2 regions of the Micromonospora sp. NBRC 107095 genome follow, and region 1 is predicted to be linked to the other one. Evidence: riboswitches for the same ligand, from Rfam matches in the RefSeq annotation. Region 1 holds a riboswitch; the other holds the start of a gene.
The links. Region 1 has a riboswitch for thiamine pyrophosphate ahead of thiE (thiamine phosphate synthase). Riboswitches for the same ligand answer to the same signal wherever they lie in the genome.

Region 1 (7,604 bases):
GTCACCTCGACGTGGACGGTGCCACCGCAGGCCGCCGAGCCCGGGACGACGGAGTCCGACGGGTCCAGGGGGTCCGACGAGCCGACCGAGCCGACGCCCAGGCCCCGGCATCGGGCACCGTTGCCGGATCTGAGCCGGGCCGGCACCTGGAACGCGTTCGACACCTCCCGGCGCGCCAGGTCGACGGGACCGCAGGACAGCTCGTCGGCGCGGACGACCTCGACCGGAACCGGCGAGCCGACAGTCGCGGCCGAGCACCCGAAGCCGACGGAGTTGCCGGGGGCGGTGGGCGCGCCCACCGGTGCCACCGACAGCGGCACCGGCGATTTGGCTGGTTCCGACGCCACGTCGGCAGCCCCGACGCCAGGCCAGGTGGCGGAGCAACCCTCCCGGCGGGGACGACTCGGTGGGCTGTTCCGCCGGAACCGGTCCCGTGCCGACGAGGAGGGCCCGAAGGCGTCGGACGCGGCCGAGCCGCTGGCCACCCAGGACGAGGAATTCGTCGACTGGGTCGCCGGGCTGAGCAAGCCGGTGTCGGACAACGAGCCCGAGCGGGAGAACGGCCGCCGGTCGTTGCGCTCCAGCGGCCGACACCACCGCGACTGACTGATCGACTCGGGTTCATTGACTCCGGGCTGACACAGTCACCCGGACGACCCGACATTTATGAACCCGAGTCGATCAACCCACGGCACCCCGCGCACCGGACCACTGACGGCCCGGCCCGGTGGGCAGGTCAGGCGAGCGGGAGGTAGACCCGGCTACCGCCGGAGATGAACTCGTCCGACTTGTCCTTCATGCCGCGCGCCGCGTACTCCTTGAGCTCTTGGGTGATCTTCATGGAGCAGAACTTCGGGCCACACATCGAGCAGAAGTGCGCGGTCTTCGCCGGCTCGGCGGGCAGGGTCGCGTCGTGGTACGAGCGGGCCGTCTCCGGGTCCAGCGAGAGGTTGAACTGGTCCTCCCAGCGGAACTCGAACCGCGCCTTCGACAGGGCGTCGTCCCAGGCCTGCGCGCCGGGATGCCCCTTGGCCAGGTCCGCCGCGTGGGCCGCGATCTTGTACGCGATCACGCCCGCCTTCACGTCGTCCCGGTCCGGCAGGCCGAGGTGCTCCTTCGGCGTGACGTAGCAGAGCATCGCGGTGCCGAACATGCCGATCATCGCGGCGCCGATCGCCGAGGTGATGTGGTCGTACGCCGGCGCGATGTCGGTGGTCAACGGACCGAGCGTGTAGAAGGGCGCCTCGTGGCACCACTCCTGCTGAAGGTCCACGTTCTCCTTGATCTTGTGCATCGGTACGTGACCGGGGCCCTCGATCATCACCTGGACGTCGTGCTCCCAGGCGACCTTCGTCAGCTCGCCGAGGGTACGCAGCTCGGCGAACTGCGCCTCGTCGTTGGCGTCGGCGATGGAGCCTGGGCGCAACCCGTCGCCGAGGGAGAACGTCACGTCGTACTTCGCGAGCAGCGCGCACAACTCCTCGAAGTAGGTGTAGAGGAAGTTCTCCTCGTGATGTGCCAGGCACCACGCGGCCATGATCGAACCGCCACGGGACACGATCCCGGTCACCCGGTTCACGGCCAGCGGTACGTACGGCAGGAGCACACCGGCGTGCACAGTCATGTAGTCCACGCCCTGCTCGGCCTGCTCGATCACGGTCTCCCGGAACACCTCCCAGTTCAACTTCACCGGGTCGCCGCCGACCTTCTCCAACGCCTGGTAGATCGGCACGGTTCCGATCGGCACCGGGGAGTTCCGCACGATCGCCTCCCGGGTCTCGTGGATGCGCTTGCCGGTGGACAGGTCCATCACGGTGTCCGCGCCCCAGCGGGTGGCCCAGGTCAGCTTCTCCACCTCCTCGGCAACCGACGAGCTGACCGCCGAGGTGCCGATGTTGGCGTTCACCTTGACCAGGAACGCCTTTCCGATGATCGCCGGCTCGCACTCCGGGTGGTTGACGTTGAGCGGGAGCACCGCCCGTCCGGCGGCGATCTCGGACCGAACGAGTTCCGGGTCGACGTTCTCCCGGATCGCCACGAACTCCATCTCCGGCGTCACCACACCGGCCCGCGCGTACGCGAGCTGCGTCGGCCGGCGACCGTCCACACCGGCCAGCGGGGTGCCCGGCCCCCGTACCGGCGCCACATCACCCCGCTCGGCGATCCACGGCCCCCGCAACGGCGGCAGCCCCACCTCCGGGTCCGAACCAGGACCCGACGTGTCGTAGAGCCGCACCGGTGGCAGATCCCCGGTCAACCCCACCTCCGCGAACGGCACCCGGACATCCGGCCGCGAACCCTCGACGTACACCTTGCCTCGTGCGTGCATGACAGCCTCCTGGTGATCAGGCGGACCAGCCGAAGTGGTTCAGCGGCCCGCGCCCCGCGCCCAGCTCCCAGCCCCGCGCGCCGGTCAGCGCACGGAGCACGTACTCCTTGGCGGCCCTCACGGCGACCGGCACCGCGTCGCCCCGACCGAGCCGCACCGCGATGGCCGCGGAGAACGAACACCCCGTGCCGTGGGTGTGCCGGGTGCTCACCCGGGGCCCGCGCAACACTGTGGTGACCCCCGCGCCGTGCAGCACGTCGACCGCCTCGCCCCCGTCGAGGTCACCGCCCGTGACCACCACGTACTCCGGGCCGCCGGCCGCCAGAGCCTCGGCGGCCACGACCATCGCGGCCACGTCGTCCACCGGACGTCCGGTGATCGCCGCCGCCTCCGCGCAGTTCGGGGTCGCCACCCGGGCGTACGGCAACAGCCGCTCCACCGCGCCCACCACGCCGAGCCGGTGACCACTCGTGGCGACCAGCACCGGATCGACGACGAGTTGCGGCAAGCGGCCGTCCCGGGCCGCCTCGGCCACCACGTCAGCGATCGCCGGGGTGCCGAGCATCCCCGTCTTCACCGCGGCGACGGTGAAATCGGTGAGCACGCTGTCCAACTGCTCGGTGACAGTGCGCGGAGGCAGCGGCAGTACCGCGTCGACACCCCGGGTGTTCTGCGCGGTGACCGCCGTGAGGACGCTGGCGCCGTACGCGCCCAGCGCGGCGAAGACCTTCAGGTCGGCCTGGATGCCGGCACCGCCGCCGGAGTCCGAGCCGGCGATGGTGAGGATCGTGCTCGGGGTCATTTTCCTGAGTTTCTGGTTTGGGGGTGTGGCGGGTCGTGGTTGGTTGCTGCTTGGGGCTGCGGCCGACCGTGCCCACTCCGGGCGGTCAGGCTTGATCCCTGCGTGGGCACGGTCGGCCGCAGCCCTGACGTGGAGGCCCGGGTGACCCCGCGCCGGGCTTGGGCCAGCTCAGGGGTGACCCCGTGCCGGGTTTGGGTCAGCTCCGGGGTGACCGCCTCTTGGAAGGCTCTGGTGAGGGTGGTGGCTGTTTCGGTGGGGTCTGGGGATCGCATGAGTGCGCCCAGCACCGCTACTCCGGCGGCTCCCGCTTGGACGCAGGCGGTTACCTGGTCTGGGGTTTCGATGCCGCCCAGTGCCAGCACGGGCACGTTGCTGACCTCGACCAGCCTTTGCAGGCCGTCCGGTCCCAGGGGTGGGCCGTAACCCGGTTTTGTCCTTGTGGGGTGGACCGGGGAGACGGTGGCGTAGTGCTCGGTGGTGAGGCGGGTCAGCTCGGTCTGGTTGTGGCAGGAGCGACCGACCAGTTGGTGGGGTGGCGGCGGGTACGGGCCGGCGGCGGGCAGGTGCACGGCGTCGCCGCCGAGCGGGTCCGGGCCGGCCACGACGAGGGTTCCGCCGACGTCGGCGAGGATCGCCCGCAGGTCGGTGGCGAGGGCGGCACGTTCGGCACGGGGCAGGTCCTTCTCCCGCAGTACCACCCAGCGCACTCCCCCGGCCGCCGCCGCGGCCACGACCCGGTCGAGCCCGCCCCGTGCGACGAGCCGATCGGTCAACACGACGACCCCGGACGGCGCTGTCACAGCTCGGGTCTTCCCTCGTCGGGGGTGGAGGCGAGCGCGTGGAAACGGCGCTCGATCCGGCCGGCCCCGGCGGCCAGCCGGCCCGCCTCGACCGCGTACCGCATCGCCGTGGCCATCGCCACCGGGTCGGCGGCCCGGGTGACGGCACTCGCCAGCAGCACCCCGTCACAGCCCAGCTCCATCGCCAGCGCCGCGTCGGACGCGGTGCCGATGCCAGCGTCGAGGATCACCGGCACGTCGACACCCTGCCGGATGAGCCGGATGTGGTGCGGGTTGCCGACGCCGAGCCCCGAACCGATCGGCGAGCCGGCCGGCATCACCGCGGCGCAGCCCACGTCGGCGAGGCGGCGGGCGAGCACCGGGTCGTCGCTGGTGTACGGCAGAACGGTGAAGCCGTCGGCGACCAACTCCTCGGCGGCGCGGAGCAGTTCCACCCCGTCGGGCAGGAGCGTCCGCTCGTCGCCGATCACCTCCAGCTTGACCCAGTTGGTGTCGAACGCGTCCCGGGCCAGCCGGGCCACCTTCACCGCCTCGGTCGCGGTGTGGCAGCCGGCGGTGTTGGGCAGCAGGCGTACGCCGCACCGGTCCAGCAGTTCCAGCAGGCCACCGGTGGAGCCCGGCGCGGTGCCCACCCGCCGCAACGCCAGGGTGACCAGCTCGGTCCCGGACGCCCGGATCGCCTGCTCCAACACGTGCAAGTTCGCGGCGCCGCCGGTGCCGAGGATCAACCGTGAGGTGAAGGTCTCCCCACCCAGCTCGAATGGCACGCCGCTCACCCGCCCTGCGCCGCGGTGAGCACCTCGACCCGGTCACCGTCGCGCAGCGCCCGGGCCGGCCAGCCGGTGCGCGGCACCACCTCGCCGTTAACCGCGACCGCCACCCCCCGTGGGTGCGGCACGATGTCGCCGACCAGGTCCGCCACTGACGCGCCGGCGGGAACGCTGCGCCCGGCCCCGTTCACCGTCAACTCCACGGGTTCCCCTCCATCGTCGGTTCAGGTCCGCCCACGACGGCACCGGTCGGACCGAAGCGGTCCGCCCGCAAGGGCGTGAGCAGTGGGTCGGGTCCGCCGCCGAGCACCAGGTCGGCGATCAGGTCGGCGGTGATCGGGGTGAGCACGATGCCGTGCCGGTGATGCCCGGTGGCGGCCAGCACGTCCGGCCGGTCGGGCAGCGGGCCGAGGATCGGCGCGTTGTCCGGGGTGCCCGGGCGCAGCCCGGCGACCGCCTCGACCAGGTCGTACTCGGCCAGTTCGGGCAGCAGGTCGACCCCGGCGCGCAGCAGCCGCTGCACCGCGCCGGCGGTGACAGTGGTGTCCGACCGCTCCTCGACCGTCGCGCCGAGCACCACCTCACCGTCGGCGCGGGGCACCAGGTAGACGTGCTCGCCGTCGGCGTACCCCCGGATCACGTGCCGGAAGCCCGGCGCGAGGCCGTCGGGCGCGCGAAGCCGGAGGATCTGACCCTTCACCGGCCGCACGGGCAGGCCGGTGAGCGCGGCGGCCCCACAGCCGGCGGCGACCACCGTGACACCGGCGTCCAGATCGGACAGCCGTCGGACCGGTTGTGGCACGAGCACCACGCCGGCCCGCTGCGCGGCCGTGCGCAGCGCCGGCACCAGCAGCCGAGGGTCAACCTGGTGGTCGGTGGGCGCGAGCGCGCCGCCGCGCACCCGCGGGGCGAGCGCCGGCTCGCGGTCGCGCAGCTCGCTGGGGCGCAGCGGCGTCACCGGCAGGCCCAACCCCTGCTGGTACGCCCAGAGCCGGCGCGCCTCGGCCAGGTCGTCGCCGGTGAGCCCGACCATCACTGTGCCCTCGGTCCGGTAGCCGATCCCGACTCCGGTCGTCTCGGTCAGCTCGGCGGCGAACGCCGGCCAGCGGGCGGCGGACGCCACCAGCAACGCGGTCAGCTGCCGTTCGCCGAAGTACGCCTCGGCGACCGGGGAGAGCATGCCGGCGGCCACCGACGACGCCCCCGAGCCGGGTGCGGGATCGTGCACCGCCACCCGCAGCCCCCGCGCGGCGCAGCGCCAGGCGATCGCCAGCCCGATCGGCCCCGCCCCCACCACTGCCACGTCCGGCCGGACCCGGTCGCTCGACGGCGCTGACGGGGACCGGCCGGTCAGCACGTCAGAGCCTCGATCAGCGCGGCGGTCGCCCGTGCCGGGTCGGCGGCGGCGGAGACGGCACCGACCACCGCCACCCCGTACGCCCCGGCGGCCCGCAGCGCCGGCACCCGGGCGGCGGTCACTCCACCGATCGCGATGACCGGCACGTCGACGGCGTCGACGACGGCACGTACGCCGGCGGGCCCGATGGGATCCGGCAGACCGGTCTTGGTGCTGGTGGTGTGGCACGGTCCGACGCCGAGGTAGGTGGCTCCCGCCGCGACGGCCTCGCCGGCGGGGCCCGGCGCGCGGGCGGTGGCGCCCAGCACGCCGGTGGGGCCGAGCACCCGGCGGGCGGCGGCGACCGGCAGGTCGTCGGCGCCGACGTGGCCACCGGCGGCGCCGACCGCCAGCGCCACGTGCAACCGGTCGTTGACCAGGCAGGACGCCCCGTACGAGGTGCAGAGCGTCAGCACCCGTCGGGCCAGGTCGTACGCCTCGCGGTCGGTGGCGGAATCCTCCACCCGGACCTGCACCACCAGCTCGGCACGGGCCGCGCTGAGGGCGGCCCGGACCACGGCGAGTGGGTCACACCCGGGTCGGGTGTCCGTGATGAGATGCAATCGTCCCAGGGACGGCACGGCAACGCTCCTCCCTGCGCCGGCATTACCCGGATCAGGTTCGACGGTCGGGGGCTGTCAGCCCCCCTCTCAGCCCGGTACACCGGGCTCCCGTGGGTTACTTGCGTGTCACCGTACGACAGATCCGCCGGCCTGCCAAGGCGCCGGGTCGGCGGCGGCCGGCGGGCCGGACCACAACAGAACGATCAAGATCCATGGGGCACTTCATGCGGTCCTGTTCGGAATGTCGCCTGCCGTTGCAGAACCGTTACCCGCCCGCATCTTGCCCGACATCGAGCCAGCCGAATTAATTTGTTCAGCGATTCGACAAAATGTCGGTGGGGGCACCCTGGCACGGCGTCACCACCGGCTCCATCAGGGACGGCCTTCGGCGAGCCGACTCCCGCGAGCTCTGTCACTACGACACAGGAGGCGGCGTGTCCCGTTCTCGTCGTGCCCGCGTACCCATCACCGCAACCCTGATCTCCCTGGCCATGGCCTCGACCACCCTGTTCGGCACGCCCGCCCAGGCGGCCGCCCAGGTCCCCCCACGGGATGCGAAAGCCGCAGCCCCGGTCAGCCAGGTGGCGCCAAAGGCGCCAAAGGCCGCAGCCGATCCCTACTCCGTCCTGATCTTCTCCAAGACCGCCGGCTTCCGGCACGACTCCATCCCCACCGGCATTGCCGCCATCCAACAGCTCGGCGCCGCCAACGGATTCACCGTTGACAACTCCGAGGACGGCGCGGCATTCAACGACGCCAACCTGGCGAAGTACAAGGCGGTGATCTGGCTCTCCACCACCGGTGACGTGCTCAACGCCGAGCAGCAGGCGGCGTTCGAGCGCTACGTGCAGGCCGGCGGTGGCTACGTCGGCATCCACGCCGCGTCGGACACCGAGTACAGCTGGGCCTGGTACGGCGACCTCGTCGGCGCGTACTTCGCCAAC
Region 2 (7,604 bases), on a different contig from region 1:
TCGTTCCTGATGGTGGCGGTGGCGGGCGGTGTCTGGCGGGTGGTGCGCCGCCGCACGACGCCGACCGCCGTACCGGCACCGGAGCCGCACGAGGTCGTGCTGAGCTGAGCCTGCTCGGTGGACGTCGGTGGTATTGGTTACCGTTGCAGGATGACCAGCGCAACGGGCTACGACGGATTCGACGGGGCCAGCGAGTTGCTCCGGGCCCTGTCCGCGCCCATCCGGCTGGCCATCGTCAGTGAGCTGGCCGGCGGCGAGCGGTGCGTACACGAGCTGGTCGAGAAGCTCGGGGCCGCGCAACCGCTGGTCTCGCAGCACCTGCGCGTGTTGCGCGGAGCGGGCGTGGTGCGCGGCTCCCGCCGAGGTCGGGAGATCGCCTACAGCCTGGTCGACGAACACGTCGCGCACATCGTGGCGGACGCGGTCAGCCACGCCGGGGAGGGATCATGAGCGAGAGCGGCGCCGCGGTGCGCAACACCCGGCAACGCTCGGCGGTGAGCGCGCTGCTGGGCGAGATGGAAGGCTTCCACAGCGCTCAGGACCTGCACGCGATGTTGCGCCAGCGCGGCGAGCGGGTCGGCCTGACCACCGTCTACCGCACCCTGCAGGGGTTGGCCGACGCGGGTGAGATCGACGTGATGCGTCCGCCGGGCGGCGAACACCTCTACCGCCGGTGCAGCGAGGGGCACCACCACCACCTGGTCTGCCGGGTCTGCGGTCGTACCGTCGAGGTGGCCGGCCCGGCCGTGGAGAGCTGGGCCGACCGGGTCGCCGCGCAGCACGGCTACGCCGACGTCAGCCACACCCTGGAGATCTTCGGCACCTGCCCGACCTGCCCGCGCTGACCAGCGGCGCCGCCGCTGGCGCGACGCTCCGGTGCCGTCGGCGGCCGGTCGCGTGCCGGGCTCACATCACTGCTGCACGGAGCGGGACGTTCGTGGCACGCTGACCGGCGTGAAAATCTATGCCGATCGGTTTCCGACCGCCGCCCGTCAGGTGCTCACCGACCTGCTCGTCGTCGTCTGGGTGTACGCGGCGATCCGCGGCGCGCTGTGGCTGCACGACCTGGTGCAGAAGCTCGCCGTACCGGGGCAGAAGCTGGAGGGCGCCGGTAGTGGCCTCGCCGACAACCTGGGCGACGCCGGCAGCAAGGTCGGCCGGGTGCCGCTGGTGGGCGACGAACTCACCGCCCCGTTCCAACGTGCCGCCGACGCCGCCCGATCGCTCGCCGACGCCGGGCGCGACCAGCAGCACCTGGTCGACCAGTTGGCCCTCGCCCTGGCCATCGCGGTGCTGATCTTCCCGCTCGGCATCGTGCTCCTCGGTTGGCTGCCGTTGCGGGTCCGCTGGATGCGCCGGGCCGGGTCGGCGGCGAAGCTGGCCGCCGGGCCGGCCGGCCGGGACCTGCTCGCCCTGCGCGCGCTGGCCACCCGGCCGCTGGGCCAGTTGACCCGGATCGGCCCGGACGTCGCCGAGGCGTGGCGTCGCGGCGACGACGCGACTGTCGACGCCCTGGCCGCCTTGGAGCTGCGCCAACTCGGCCTGCGCGGCCGGGGCCGCTAAGGTCTTCGGGTGTTCTACTTCCTCGTCGTCATCGCCGTCCTGCTGCTCGGCTACGCCGCCGTCCTGGTCTCCTTCGTCCGTCGGGGCAAGAAGATCCCGCCTGCGGCGTACCTCGCCCTGGCCGGGCTCAATGGTCTGATCCTGGCCGGCGTGCTGGCCTGGGCGGTCTCCCGCTGACCGCCGCCGGGTCAACGGCGAGGTGGGGGTATCGGGGCTGCCGGATGCCGACACCTCGACGATCCGGAGTTGATCAAGCCCGCCGGCCCGCGCGTCTGTGACGCGGGGGTCAGGGCTTGGGTGGGATGCGGCGACGGACGTCCTCGGCGGTGGACGGGCCGGGCGACCAGCGGGCCACCCAGGGCAACTCCTCGGACGGGGTGAGCACACCCTCCTCCAGGCCCGCGTAACGGCCGGCGAGGATGCGCTTCGCGGCGGCGGTGTCGACCGAGTCGGTGTTGTCCCAGAGCGCGGCGAACAGGGCGTCGACCCGCACCCGCGCCTGCCGGCAGAACAGGTCGGCCAGCTCGACGTTCTCCGGTCGGCTGTCCCGTTCGGCGGTGGCCCGGACGCAGACCGCTGACATCGCGAACAACTCGGCGCCGATGTCCACTACCCGGCCGAGGAACGCCTGCTTACGCTCCATCTTTCCCTGCCAGCGGGACATCGCGTAGAACGTCGACCGGGCCAGCTTGCGCGAGGAACGCTCCACCTGGCGCAGGTGCGCGGCGAGCGGGGCGAACTCGGCGTACGCCGAGGGGGTCTGCCCCCGGCCCACGGCGAGGGTGGGCAGCCACTTCGCGTAGAAGGCGCCCGCCCGCGCGCCGGCTCGGGCCTTGCGGCCCAGGCCCGCGTCCGGATCGATGATGTCGCCGGCCACCGACAGGTGGGCGTCGACCGCCTCCCGCGCGATCAGCAGGTGCATGATCTCGGTGGAGCCCTCGAAGATCCGGTTGATCCGCAGGTCGCGCAGCATCTGCTCGACGGCGGCCGGGCGTTCGCCACGGGCGGCCAGCGAGTCGGCCGTCTCGTAGCCGCGCCCGCCCCGGATCTGGACCAGCTCGTCGGCGATCTTCCAGGCCATCTCGCTGGCGTACAGCTTGACCAGCGCCGCTTCGATCCGGATGTCGTTGCGGTCGTCGTCGGCGAGCAGGCAGCAGAGGTCGAGCATGGTCTCCATGCCGTACGTGGTGGCGGCGATGAAGGACAGTTTCTGCGCGACCGCTTCGTGCTCGCCCACCGGTCGACCCCACTGGACCCGGTCGGCGGCCCACCCACGGGCCACGTTCAACGCCCACTTGCCGGCCCCCACGCACATCGCCGGCAGTGAGAGCCGGCCGGTGTTCAGGGTGGTCAGGGCGATCTTCAGCCCCTTGCCCTCACCGCCGATGACGTTCTCGGCGGGCACGAACACGTCGTGGAACCGGGTCAGGCTGTTCTCCAGGCCGCGCAGACCGATGAACTCGTTGCGCCGCTCGACGGTGATGCCCGGCGTGTCGCCGTCCACCACGAACGCGGTGATCCCGCCCCGGCGGCCCTCCGTGGCGGGCACCCGGGCCATCACCACCAGCAGGGTCGCCACGATGCCGTTGGTGGCCCAGAGCTTCACCCCGTTGAGCCGGTAACCCGTGCCGTCCTCGGTCGGCTCGGCGACGGTGGCCAGCCGGGCCGGGTCGGAGCCGACGTCGGGCTCGGTGAGCAGGAACGCGGACACCTCACCGGCCGCGAGCCGGGGCAGGAAGCGCTGCTTCTGCTCGGCGGTGCCGAACATCTTCAGTGGCTGTGGCACACCGATCGACTGGTGGGCCGAGAGCAGCGCGCCGATGGCCGGGCTGACCGAGCCGGCCAGCATGAGCGCCCGGCAGTAGTGCAGGTTGCTCAGCCCGAGCCCGCCGTACTTCCGGTCGATCTTCATGCCGAACGCGCCGAGGTCAGCCAGGCCGTGGAACACCGAGTCGGGAATGGAGCCGTCCCGTTCGATGGCGGCGCCGTCCACCTCGGAGGCCAGGAAGGCGCGGAACCGACCGAGGAACTCCTCCGCCCGGGCCACGTCGTCCGGGTCGGATCGGGGCCACGGGTCGATCAGGTCGAGCCGGAACCGGCCGAGGAACAACTCCTTGCCGAAGCTGGGTCGGTCCCAGGTGGACTCTCGGGCGGCTTCGGCGACCTGCCGGGCTTCCTTCTCAGTGACCTGTCCGGCTTCCGCGGGCAGTGGCGCCGCCGCCTGGGCGGTGGCTTCGGAGTCGGGGCCGTCCGGTGCCGGTCGGCCGTTCTGCGTCGTGGTCACGGCTGCCCCCTCGAAGTTCGGTGCGGCTGCGTCGACGGGTGCGACTACCGTCACGCTACCCCCGGTTGTTACCCGGGGGTAGCGCTGCGTGCGGATCGGCGGGGGTCAGCGGCCGTTGATCGTGTCCGGGTCGTCGTCATCGTCGTCGATGTCGTCCTCACCCCAGTTGCGCCGGGCGAACGGCAGGATCATCCAGAAGGTGAGGAACCACAGCCCGGTCAGGGCGCTGAGCAGGAAGGCGATCGGCCGGTCCAACACGAAGTCGGTGATCAGCAGGACGGCGCTGACCATCGCGATCAGCATGAAGGCGAGACCGCCGGTGGCCATCCGGTGGGCGAACCGCACCAGTTCCGGCTTACGCCCCTGCCGGAAGAGCGCCCGGTGGAACGCCACCGGCGAGATGATCATCGCGGTGGCGGCGGCCGCCGCGAGCAACGCCACGATGTACACGTCGCGTTGGAACTCGCTGGTCCTGGTGAACCCGTTACTGAACGGCAGGGTGAGCAGGAAGGCGAAGAGGATCTGAACACCGGTCTGAGCGACCCGCAACTCCTGCAGCAGGTCGGCGAAGTTGCGCTGCCAACGCTGCTTCTCGGTCTCCTTGGACACGCGCTACCTCCGGTGAGACGCTACTGCCGGCGGTCCCGGCCGCCGGCAGCAACGCCAATGCCCCACCCGGCCGAGCGCGAAACAAGTTCACGACATCCGCCGTTCATACTGTGGCAACGTCAGGACCCGCGTCGGATGCGGCCCGCGTACCGGGCTTCCAGCTCGTTGTTGTGCGCGTCGCCGTCGGGGATGTTCGCCGACAGGTAGACCGGGGGCCGCTGCCCCGCCGCCAGCAACCGCGCCACGACCTCCACCGTCACCTGCTGCGCCAGCAACGCCGCGGTGATCGAGGAGACCGCGCCGACCGCGCCACCGCCGGGCAGGGGCAGCGTCGCGTCGCCGTACGGGGCGCCGTTGTCGAGCACCACGTCGGCGAGGTCGCTCAGCTTGCGCCCCGACGGGTGCCGGGACGTCATCCGACCGGAGTGCTGCGCCGAGGTGATCGCCACCAGCCCGTGACCGTGCTCCTTCACCAGCGTGGCGAACTCCACCATCGCGCCGTTGACCCCGGAGTTCGAGGCGAGCACGAAGACGTCGGTGGGGCGCACCGGGGCCAGCTCGTAGAGGCGGTGCGCGATGGCCGGGTCCCGTTCCAGCAGCGGGCCGAGCCGTTCCGCCGGCTCGCCACCGATCAGCACCAGGTCGCGTAGCGCGATCCGGTTGGTCGGCACCAGACCACCCGCCCGCCCGGCGATCTCCATCGCGAGGGCCTCCGAGTGCCCGGTGCCGAACGCGTGCACCACGCCGTCGGCCCGGACCGCCTCGGCGATCAGGTCGGCGGCCCGCCCCACCGCCTCCCGCTGGCTGGCGGCCACCCGGCCGATCGTCTCGGTCACCACGGCCAGGTAGTCCTCGGCACTCACCGTCATACGTCCTCCGTCGTTCGATTGCCTGCCACTTAGCCGGCCCGGGCCAGGATCGCCTCGGCGAGTGGGGCCGGCGCCTCGTCCGGGATCCAGTGACTCACCCCGGACAGCTGCACGAACCGGTAGTCCCCGGTGACGTTCGCCGCGCACGCCTCGGCGGCGGTCCGGCCGATGGCGACGTCCCGGTCACTCCAGACATACGTGGTGGGCACCGTGACCGGGCCGACACCGGCCAGGTCGGCGCGGGACATCGCCCGGTACCAGTTCAGGGCCGCCGTGAGCGCTCCCGGCTCGCGCATCGGGTCGGCGTACCTGTTCACCCGGGACGCGTCGCCCACCCCGCCGAGCAGTTTGCGCAGCGCGGCGGCGTGCCACGCCAGCAGCACCTTCTCCGCCGTGTCCGGCTTGCGGAACAACGCCATGTACGACGAGCGGGCCTTCTGTCCGCTGTCGGTGGTCAGCGCGTGCGCCATCGCCGCCGGATGCGGCACGGACACCGCGGTCAGCGTGTGCACCCGGTCGGGGTGCCGGGCGGCGACCGCCCACGCCACCACCGCGCCCCAGTCGTGGCCGACCAGGTGCACGGCGTCCAGCTCCAGCGCGTCGAGCACCGCCACCACGTCGCCGACGAGTTCGGGGATGCGGTAGTCGGCCACCGCCGTGGGCCGGGCACCGGGCGAGTAGCCGCGCTGGTCCAGCGCGTACGTGCGCAGCCCACCCGGGTGCAGCCGCGGCACCACGTCGTCCCACTCACCGCTGTGCTGAGGGAAGCCGTGCAGCAGCAGGACGGGTACGCCGTCCGGTGGACCGTCGACTGTCACGTCGAACGTGAGGCCTCGCGCATCTACCCGCATGATCGGAAGCGTACCCAGAAGGCGGTGGGCCGGCCGCTCCCGCAGGTCAGCGCATGCCCTGCTGGGCCCACGACCCGGGTCGGTGTTAGCGTCACCGAGACAACTTCATATCCGACAGGGGAGCGCACAGCGCTGAGAGTGTGGGTACGCCCGCAGACCCTCGAACCTGATCTGGGTAATGCCAGCGCAGGGAGTTCGGTCGACCTCCAGCCGCGCCGCAGTCCGGTGCCACCGGACGCGGCGTGCGTCTTCTCCTGGTTCTCTTCGTTGAACTGGGAGCAATCATGGACAACACCACCAACCGTTGGCGCACCATCGACATCGTGGTCGCCTCGGTGATCGCGGTCGCCTTCGGCGTCATCTTCTGGGCCTGGGGCCTGGTCTGGAGCGCCACCGAGGGTGCGTTCGCCTTCTTCCCGCCGGCGCAGACGCTGCTCTACGGCGTCTGGTTGATGCCGGCGGTGATCGGTGGGCTGGTCATCCGCAAGCCCGGTGCCGCGCTCTACTGCGAGACCGTGGCCGCGGTCCTGTCCGCGCTGCTGGGCAGCCAGTGGGCCGGCACGGTGATCCCGCAGGGGATCGTGCAGGGCATCGGCGCCGAGCTGGCCTTCGCCGCCTTCCGCTACCGGTCGTTCCGGCTGCCGACAGCCGTGTTCGCCGGCGCGCTGACCGGTGTCAGCGCCGCGCTGTTCGACTTCTTCGTCTGGAACGTCGACTACGCGCTGGCCGACTACCGCATCCCGTACGCGCTGCTCACCGTCGTCAGCGCCACCGTCATCGCAGGAGCGGGCGGCTGGCTGCTGACCAAGGCCCTGGCCAACACCGGCGTCCTGGACCGCTTCCCGGCAGGCCGGGACCGCGCCCTGATCTAACCCCACCCGCGCCGCACCGATCCTCGTTGATCATGAGGTTGGCGGTGGAATGGATCTCTGAAACCCCCGCCAACCTCATGATCAATCGGCCGGGCCGTGGGGTGGGGCCGGGGGTGGGGTGGGGTGGGGTCTGGGGGTGGGTGGGAGCGGAGGGCTGGGGGGTTCGGTGGGCGCTGTGGTGTTGCGGGGGTTCGGGTGGCGGCACGCCGGGCGGCGGGCCTGGGCGCTGCGCGGGGTCGACCTGCGGATCGAGGTCGGGGAACGGGTGCTGCTGCTCGGGCCCTCGGGGGCCGGCAAGAGCACCCTGCTCAGCGCGCTGGCCGGGCTGCTTCCCGACGACTCCGGCGAGCAGGAGGGCACCGTCGAGATCGACGGGCTCGACCCGCGCAAGGGGCGGGAACGGGTCGGCGTCGTCTTCCAGGACCCGGAGACCCAACTGGTGATGGCCCGCTGCGGCGACGACGTCGCGTTCGGGCTGGAGAACCGGGGGGTACCGGCCGACGAGATCTGGCCCCGGGTCGACGAGGCACTGCACCGGGTCGGCTTCCCGTACCCC

Region 2: linked by a shared signal. The riboswitch ahead of QSK15_RS19505 (ECF transporter S component) and the one ahead of thiE (thiamine phosphate synthase) in region 1 are both predicted to bind thiamine pyrophosphate.

Annotation. Positions count from the first base shown of each region.
Region 1 covers NZ_BSTU01000006.1:58,503-66,106, forward strand. Annotated here, with positions in the region: gene QSK15_RS25925 (hypothetical protein) at 1-606, shown strand, start outside; gene thiC (phosphomethylpyrimidine synthase ThiC) at 737-2,329, opposite strand; gene thiD (bifunctional hydroxymethylpyrimidine kinase/phosphomethylpyrimidine kinase) at 2,346-3,131, opposite strand; gene QSK15_RS25940 (thiamine phosphate synthase) at 3,128-3,931, opposite strand; gene QSK15_RS25945 (thiazole synthase) at 3,928-4,707, opposite strand; gene thiS (sulfur carrier protein ThiS) at 4,704-4,904, opposite strand; gene thiO (glycine oxidase ThiO) at 4,895-6,058, opposite strand; gene thiE (thiamine phosphate synthase) at 6,052-6,678, opposite strand; TPP riboswitch at 6,673-6,782, opposite strand; gene QSK15_RS25965 (ThuA domain-containing protein) at 7,095-7,604, shown strand, end outside.
Region 2 covers NZ_BSTU01000003.1:578,665-586,268, forward strand. Annotated here, with positions in the region: gene QSK15_RS19460 (metal ABC transporter permease) at 1-108, shown strand, start outside; gene QSK15_RS19465 (ArsR/SmtB family transcription factor) at 151-450, shown strand; gene QSK15_RS19470 (Fur family transcriptional regulator) at 447-845, shown strand; gene QSK15_RS19475 (hypothetical protein) at 955-1,563, shown strand; gene QSK15_RS19480 (hypothetical protein) at 1,573-1,740, shown strand; gene QSK15_RS19485 (acyl-CoA dehydrogenase family protein) at 1,850-3,847, opposite strand; gene QSK15_RS19490 (DUF6328 family protein) at 3,953-4,456, opposite strand; gene QSK15_RS19495 (sugar isomerase domain-containing protein) at 4,576-5,325, opposite strand; gene QSK15_RS19500 (alpha/beta fold hydrolase) at 5,355-6,176, opposite strand; TPP riboswitch at 6,283-6,387, shown strand; gene QSK15_RS19505 (ECF transporter S component) at 6,461-7,048, shown strand; gene QSK15_RS19510 (ABC transporter ATP-binding protein) at 7,215-7,604, shown strand, end outside.